Linked DNA regions of Flectobacillus major DSM 103. The protein of the gene in region 1 interacts with the protein of each later gene in a pairwise test. Links are inferred from orthologs where the notes say so. Each region holds a gene or a part of one and is shown in the gene's direction. Other genes may lie near its edges.

Region 1 (5,126 bases):
CGAAATAATATCGACAGGTGCGGGTGTGTCGAGCTGGGTACGTCTGGCATTTCGTGAGCCTACTACTGCTACCTCGGCCAATTGCGTAATGTCTGATTGAAGTAAAATATCGAAAGTTGTATTATTGCCTATTTCTACATCTTTGCTCGTAAACCCTACAAACGAAAACGTTAGCGTACCGCCAGATTTAGGAACATTCAGTTTAAACTCACCTGCCTCGTTGGTAACAGTGCCAATTTTTGTGCCTTTTAGCACCACTGTTACCCCAGGCATGGGGTCTTTGGTATCGCTGACTTTTCCAGTCAATAGTTTGTTTTGGGCATTTACCATATTACAGCCCAGCAAAAATGTACAGAATCCGATAATAGTTAGTATTAATTTCCTCATAATGATAGTGTTTGAATGATAATTTATGGCAAAAGTGGGACACCCCTCGTATAACGTACAAGAGTAAACGTTGACTAAAAATAAATGGGCTCAATACCAATCTTAGTGATATGTAATACCATATCGAGCCAATTTGATATTTAAGGACTTGTTAAAAAATGGATGATTCGTTAAGGTAAAAAAAGTAACATCACTCCCAGTAAAAAGGGGGTATTCAATATCATTAAACAGACGTTTGTCTGCCTCAAATATCAACAGTGTTATATGATCTATAAAGAGTTGTTTTTGGAAGTAAACTATAAAAATGGTTATTTTTTTACTACATCAGAATGATTGTTTATACTTAGTTTTCATTCTTTTTATAATATTTTATTCAGTATAATCTTTGGAAGTATGTGGAATGATATAGTAATAGTATTTTAAAATAAGATAAAAACAAAATAAAATTTGTGTTATTTTTAAATAAGTTGTTTTTCTGAATTTTTTAGGTAATATATTACGTTGTAATTGTCTTTTTTTTAGATTTCCTAAAACGTATAATAATCAGCTAGAAAAAGCCTAATAAATACTGAATACGCCATTTTTGCGAAAGATATACGCTTCAAATAAGCACAAATACTTATAGCATTTTTTGTACTATTTGTAGGGGCTAATAGTTGTGCCTTTGCAAAGGCAAGAAAGTAACATTCCTTGTTTTATCCTATACTCGTAAAGAAATAATGTGTTAGATTTTGATAAAAAAGCGATTTATCCATATCTATTTTGATTATCTGTTTCTGCAAGCAAGTCTTTTCCCATAAAAAATCTGTAATTTTGCAGAAATTTTCGAGTGTAAAGTGCAATCCACTTTATCCTTAACTCATTCAACATTTAGAAGAAATGTCTGCAGAATACAATTTTAGAGAAGTAGAACAGAAATGGCGTAATTTTTGGGATGAAAACCAAACTTACAAGACTGAGATAGACCATTCAAAACCTAAGTATTATGTTTTGGATATGTTTCCGTACCCATCGGGTGCAGGCTTGCATGTTGGCCACCCACTAGGATATATTGCCAGCGACATCATTAGTCGTTACCGTCGTTTGAAGGGATTTAACGTATTGCACCCAATGGGCTTCGACTCGTTTGGGCTTCCTGCCGAGCAATATGCCATTCAAACAGGACAACACCCTGCTATTACCACCGAAGAAAATATTGCTACTTATATTCGTCAACTAAAACAAATTGGCTTTAGCTATGACTGGTCACGCGAGGTAAGAACATCCGATGCTAAATTTTATAAATGGACGCAGTGGATTTTTATGCAATTATTTAAGCATTATTACGACAAAGACGCTGACAAAGCTTTACCTATTTCGGGTTTGGTAACTCAATTCAGTAAGTTGGGTAATGCAGATATCAATGCTGCTTGCGACGAAGATACCCCTATTTTTACAGCCGAAGATTGGAATAATATGTCGGGTCACGAGCAGCAAGAGTTGCTATTGAAGTACCGCTTAACGTTCCCAGACGAATCGGTGGTAAACTGGTGTCCAGCTTTGGGAACAGTATTGGCCAACGACGAAGTAAAAGACGGTGTTTCGGAACGTGGAGGATACCCTGTTGAACAGAAAAAAATGAAGCAATGGGCTATGCGAATTACAGCCTATGCCAACCGCCTGATTGATGGCCTTGAGGAAGTAGACTGGTCGGATGCTATCAAAGAACAACAACGCAACTGGATTGGCCGCTCGCAAGGGGCTTCGGTTCGCTTTAAGGTAGCTCCAGAAACAGTTACAGAGGGTGCTCCAGCATATATCGAGGTATTTACGACACGTGTCGATACTATTTTTGGGGTAAGCTTTATGGTGATAGCCCCCGAACACGAATATGTACCCTTTTTGACAACCGAAGCTCAAAAAGCTGAAGTAGAAGAATATGTTAATTGGGCAAAATCTCGTTCTGAATTAGACCGAGTTTCGGAAGTGAAAAAAGTGTCGGGGGCGTTTACAGGTAGTTATGTAATCAATCCCTTCAACGACGAAAAAGTGCCTATTTTCTTGGCCGACTATGTATTGGCGGGCTACGGAACGGGTGCTGTAATGGGTGTACCTTCGGGCGACCAACGTGACTGGAATTTTGCAACGCATTTTGGCTTGCCTATTATTCCGATTTTGGATGCTCAGAAAGATATTGAAAAACAAGCCGATAATACCAAAGAAGGAAAATATATCAACTCGGGGATTATCAATGGTATGGAATACAAAGAAGCCACGGCTACTTTGACAAAATGGCTTGAAGAAAGAGGCTTAGGAAAAGGAAAAACACAGTTCCGTTTGCGTAATGCAGTATTTAGCCGTCAACGCTACTGGGGCGAACCTGTGCCAGTATATTTTAAAGAGGGTTTGCCTTATTTGATTGACGAGGCCGACTTGCCTTTAGAATTGCCTGCTATCAATAAATATTTACCAACCGAAACAGGTGAGCCTCCTTTGGGGCGTGCTACTGGCTGGAAATACAAAGATAAATACGAATACGAACTAAGTACTATGCCAGGTTGGGCAGGTTCGTCATGGTATTGGTATCGTTATATGGACTCACAGAACGAAAAGGAATTTGCTAGCCAAGAGGCTATCAATTACTGGCAAGCTGTAGACTTGTACATTGGCGGTTCTGAACACGCTACGGGACACTTATTATATAGCCGTTTTTGGAACAAATTCTTGAAAGATTTAGGTTTGGTAAAAGAAGAAGAATTTGCCAAAAAATTGATTAATCAAGGTATGATTCAAGGGCGTTCCAACTTTGTGTATCGTGTAAAATCATCGGTAGGTGAAGGCAAAAAACCTGTATTTGTTTCGGCAGGATTGAAAGACCAACACGAAGTAACACCCTTGCACGTAGATGTAAATATTGTAAATAATGATGTTTTAGACATTGAAGCTTTCAAAGCTTGGCGTTCTGATTTTGCAGAGGCCGAGTTTATCCTTGAGGCTGGCGATAAATATGTTTGTGGTGTCGAGGTTGAAAAAATGTCAAAGTCAAAATACAATGTCGTAAATCCAGATGTATTGGTAGACAGAGTAGGAGCCGACACGCTGCGTTTGTACGAAATGTTTTTAGGGCCATTAGAACAAGCCAAACCCTGGAATACCAACGGTATTGATGGTTCTTTCAGATTTATCAAAAAAGTTTGGCGTTTGTTTTATGACGAACAGGGCAACTGGAAAGTAAAAGACGAAAAAGCTACCAAAGACGAATTGAAGGTATTGCACACGGCTATCAAAAAGATTGAAGACGATTTAGAGCGTTATTCATTCAATACCGTTGTGTCTACCTTGATGATTTGTGTGAACGACTTGAGTTCGTTGAAATGCTCTAAGAAAGAAATTTTAGAGCAATTAGTTGTTTTGATGTCGTCGTACACACCGCACTTATCAGAAGAATTATGGGCTTTGTTGGGGCATGAAGCTGGAACTGTTTCAAAAGCATCTTTCCCAAAATTTGAACCTTCGTATTTGGTAGAAGCTAATTTTGAATACCCAATTTCTATCAATGGTAAAGTAAGAACAAATATTTCTTTTGCTGTTGATACGCCAAGCTCGGATATTGAGGCAGGTGTATTGGCCAACGAAATAGTACAGAAATGGCTAGATGGCAAACAACCTAAAAAGGTGATTGTTGTACCAAAGCGTATCGTAAATATTGTATTGTAATCATAAAAAGCTTTCCAGTGATGGAAAGCTTTTTTACTTTTGTGCGTTATCTTATCAAAAGGCATAACCGTATAGCCTCTCCAAAATAATCAATCAGCTTATGGAATTACAAGCATTACAGTTTCCTATTGGAAAATGGACTCCCCAAGAGCAATATTCTTGGGACGAAATTCAAGCAAAAATTGCTATCCTCAAAACAATCCCAGCTCAATATAAGGCTATTACGGCCAATTTAAGCAATGAAGATTTGTTGAAACAGTACCGAGAAGGTAGCTGGACAGTTCGCCAATTGATTCATCATGTAGCCGATATGCACATTTTGCACTATATTCGTTTTAAGCACGCTCTTACCGAAGCCAATTCTGAAGCTGTAGTGGCCAAAATAGATGCTTGGGCTAATTTGGATGAAGCCAAAAATGCACCCATTGAGTTTTCTTTAACTTTATTGGAAGGAACGCACCAGCGTTGGGGATATTTGCTAGACCAAATGTCAGAAGAAGATTTTCAGAAAGGCTATTACCATCCTATTCGCAAAATTTATTTATCCCTCAACGATGCTTTGGATATGGGTGTTTGGCATGGTCAGCACCATTTGGCTCATCTCAAAATTGCCTTAGGTAAATAGACTGTATAGGTTTTTGAAAAAACTTAGTACATAAGGTATTTATCGGTATACAAAAACACGAAGTTTCATAAAGCTATTTTTTGAAGAAACTTCGTGTTTTTTATACAAGCTATTTATGCTATAATTACAATTTCATAGCATTGGCTTTTTTATAAAAACGCCAGCTCAATAGCCCTGCCGACACCATTAGGCTTAGCGTAAGGCCAATCCAAATCCCAATATGTTCGAGCTTTAGGCTAAAACCCAGCAAATAGCATAAAGGTAAGCCCACAATCCAGTAAGCAATTACAGTAATAGCCGTAGGAATATTTACATCGGCGATTCCTCTAAGAATACCCAAACTTACAGCTTGGATACCATCAAATAGCTGAAAAATGCCCCCCCAAATAATTAGTTCGGCTGCTAATGTAATCACCCT
Region 2 (3,777 bases), 1.2 Mb from region 1 along the record:
TATTGTGATTCCTAAAAAAGATATGGAAAACCCCAACCTGAAGCTAAAAGTAGAGCTAATCAGTGGCAATGAGGTAATAGACCAAGTGAAAACTTCATTTTTAGGGCCAATGGAGTAGATAAAGCCTGAATAAAAAAGGTGTACGAGCCATTGGCTTATACACCTTTTTGTTGTAAAATTCTGATAATTAGTTAATTATAAAGGTGTAGGGGCTAAAAGTGAGTTTGACTTTTGGCACGTAATTGGTACAAAATACTTTACAGAGAAAAATAGAAAAGATATTTTGTAATCAATTTAGTGTAATACCCTCATCAAAATATATTCAACTTATTTTTGGGTAAAATCGTACCTTATTATTCGCCAACTTTTTTCAAGTGAGCAATCGTTGCGGTAGGATTTAGAGCGTTGAATACAAAACTACCTGCTACCAAAGCATCGGCACCAGCTTCTACTAGTTTTTTGCCAGTTTCTTGGTTTACACCTCCGTCTATTTCAATAATCGTTTTCAAACCCCTTGAGTCAATCATCTGACGCAATTTACGTACCTTATCGTAGGTAGATTCAATAAATTTTTGTCCTCCAAAACCAGGATTTACCGACATCAAAAGCACCATGTCGCAGTCAGGCAAAATTTCGTCCAATACCGACAACGATGTTCCCGGATTCAAAACCACACCAGCCACACAGCCTAAGGCTTTGATTTGCTGCAAAGTACGATGAATATGTGGGCAAGCTTCGTAATGAACAGTAATATTAGTAGCACCAATACGTTTGAATTCTTCTAAATAACGCTCTGGTTTTTCAATCATCAAATGAACATCCAAAGGCTTTTTGGCGTGACGGTTGATCGCCTCAATAACAGGCATCCCAAATGAAATGTTAGGTACAAATGCCCCATCCATTACATCAATATGAAACCAATCGGCTTCAGAATTATTAATCATTTCAACATCACGTTGAAGGTTGGCAAAATCCGCCGCAAGCACCGACGGAGCAATAATTACATTTTTCATACCACAAAATTAGTAGTTTGTACCTTATGAAAAAAAGAAATTACCCCTACAAATATGCTTAATGAAAGGTAGCTGAACGATTGGCAGATGATTTTTTTAGTAAAAAATCAAAACTCTTTTGAGGTATTTTACTCAACAACTTTAATTTTTGAACTAACTTAGGCGAAAATTAGACCTAATTTTTACAATTATATCTTTCCAGCTAGCAATTGCGTTCAAAAATTAGGTATCAATGACAATTTGGCGTGAAAACAGTACAGCAATGAATCCACAAGAGCAAATTCAAATTCTTACAGATAAAATCAACTATTATAATCATCAGTATTATATGAACTCGGAATCTGAGATTTCGGATTATGAGTTTGACAATCTTTTAGAACAACTTCAAGCTTTAGAAGCTCAGTATCCCGACTTGGTTCGGCCTGATTCGCCTTCGCATCGGGTAGGAGGGGCTATTGCCAAAGAATTTGAGTCGGTAACTCACCGTTTCCCGATGTTATCGTTGGGCAATACTTATAATGCTCAAGAGCTAATTGATTTTGACGAAAGAGTACAGAAAGGCTTGGAAGGACAACAATATGAATATATCTGTGAACTAAAATTTGATGGTGTAGCCTTGTCGGTATGGTACGAAAATGGCGTTATTGTAAAGGGTGTAACCCGTGGCGATGGCGTTCGGGGCGACGACATTACGGCCAATGTCAAAACCATCAAAACTTTACCTCTTAAAGTGCAAGCTACGGGTTTGCCAGTACAATTTGAAGTAAGAGGTGAGGGCTTTTTGCCATTGTCGTCTTTTGAAGCTATCAACAAAGAGCGTGAAGATATTGGTGAAGCCCTTTTGGCCAACCCACGAAATGCCGCATCTGGTACTTTCAAAATGCAAGATTCGTCGGTGGTAGCCAAACGAAAGCTAGATTTTTATGTATATCAATTCCTTTCCGAAACCGATACCTTTGCCACACACGAAGAAAGCTTACACTGGCTCAAATCGGCAGGATTTAATATTTCGGATACATGGGAAAAATGCCGTAATATTCAAGACGTACTGGCTTTTATTGAAAAATGGGAAGACAAACGCCATAGCCTGCCACTCAATACCGATGGTATTGTTGTGAAAATCAACTCGTTTACACAACGTGAACAATTAGGCTTTACGGCAAAGTCGCCTCGTTGGGCTATTGCTTACAAATACAAGGCCGAGTCGGCTAGTACTACATTGGAGTCGATAAGCTATCAGGTAGGTCGTACAGGCAATATTACGCCCGTAGCCAATTTAAAACCCGTACATTTGGCAGGTACGGTTGTAAAGCGTGCTAGCGTACACAATGCCAATGAAATAGAACGATTGGATTTACATATTGGCGACACCGTATTTGTAGAAAAAGGAGGCGAAATTATTCCTAAAATCACTGGCGTAGACCTTAGCAAGCGAAAAGATAGTTTTGAAGAAATCCATTTTCCAGAAGTTTGCCCTGAATGTAGCACTCCATTAATCAGGAAAGAAGGAGAAGCCAACCATTATTGTCCCAACGAAAAAGGATGTCCGCCCCAAATCAAGGGTAAAATCGAGCATTTTATTCAGCGAAAAGCCATGAATATCGAAAATATTGGGACCGAAACAATAGAATCTTTTTACCAAAAAGGCTTATTGAATAGCCCAGCCGATTTGTACACTTTGAAAAAGGAAGATATGGAAGGCATGGAAGGGTTTAAAGCAAAGTCGATTAATAATATTTTATCGGGTATCGAAAAATCAAAGGAAATTCCATTCAAACAAGTACTTTTTGCTATCGGAATTCGGTATGTGGGGGCTACAGTAGCCGAAAAACTTACCAACCATTTTCTAACAATCGATTCCCTTGAAAAAGCCACTTACGAAGAGCTGATTCAAGTACCCGAAATTGGCGACCGTATTGCCCAAAGTATCGTTGCGTATTTTCAAGACAACGAAAATGTACAATTTATCGACAGCCTAAAAAAGGCAGGATTACAGTTTGTGCATATTCCTACCGAAATTGTTGTAGAAGGAAATGCTTTGGAAGGAAAAACTTTTGTAATTTCGGGTGTTTTTCAAAACTTTGGCCGAGACGAACTCAAAACGAAAATTGAAGCAAACGGAGGGAAAGTCCTCAGTGGTGTATCAAAAAAGCTGAACTATTTGTTGGCAGGAGCAGAAGCAGGCCCTTCAAAAATCGAAAAAGCTGAAAAAATGGGTGTAAGTATTATTTCGGAAGAAGATTTTTTGGCCATGTTAGTAGCATAAGTTATAGGAAATAGGTTTTCCTAATAGGATAAAATCGAGTAACCATTATCTAATTAATTACTGAAACATTGAAAAGTAATGTTTCAACCAAACACAAATTATAATGAGACCAAAATTTCATGGTGTAGCTCCCGCATTAGTAACCCCAATGTTTGAGGATGGGAGTATCGACTACGATGGATTAAAAGCTTTAATTCATCATGTAAGCGACGGAGGAGTCGATTATTTAGTTGTTCAAGGTACTACTGGCGAATCAGCTACAACATCTAAGGAAGAAAAGAAGCGTATTCTGGACTTCATCAAAGAAAACAACTACAAGAATCTTCCAATCGTTTACGGAGTAGGTGGTAACAATACGCCAGAAGTGGTTAAATATTTACAAGAAGTAGATTTGTCGGGTGTCGATGCTATTCTTTCGGTATGCCCTTACTACAACAAGCCAGGGGCAAGAGGCGTAATTGCACATTATACTGCTATTGCCGATGCTTCGCCTGTGCC

What was found. Proteins that work in one complex are often made in the same cells at the same time.
Region 2: the proteins of leuS (region 1) and ligA interact in binary tests that used the Escherichia coli proteins (3 or more experiments, as listed by UniProt). The link is inferred for Flectobacillus major DSM 103 from one-to-one orthologs.

Annotation. Positions count from the first base shown.
Region 1 is NZ_KE386491.1:233,228-238,353, forward strand. The notes cover bases 917-4,283. They hold leuS (leucine--tRNA ligase), read left to right. Parts: upstream 917-1,266; coding sequence 1,267-4,083; downstream 4,084-4,283. Other genes in these bases: FLEMA_RS0102975 (YfiT family bacillithiol transferase), read left to right, coding at 4,184-4,283. Also shown: FLEMA_RS0102965 (TonB-dependent receptor plug domain-containing protein), read right to left, coding at 1-387; more of FLEMA_RS0102975, read left to right, coding at 4,284-4,708; FLEMA_RS0102980 (MATE family efflux transporter), read right to left, coding at 4,833-5,126.
Region 2 is NZ_KE386491.1:1,446,551-1,450,327, forward strand. The notes cover bases 880-3,777. They hold ligA (NAD-dependent DNA ligase LigA), read left to right. Parts: upstream 880-1,275; coding sequence 1,276-3,279; downstream 3,280-3,777. Other genes in these bases: rpe (ribulose-phosphate 3-epimerase), read right to left, coding at 880-1,013; dapA (4-hydroxy-tetrahydrodipicolinate synthase), read left to right, coding at 3,383-3,777. Also shown: cytochrome c oxidase accessory protein CcoG, read left to right, coding at 1-118; more of rpe, read right to left, coding at 354-879. UniProt on the Escherichia coli protein: DNA ligase that catalyzes the formation of phosphodiester linkages between 5'-phosphoryl and 3'-hydroxyl groups in double-stranded DNA using NAD as a coenzyme and as the energy source for the reaction.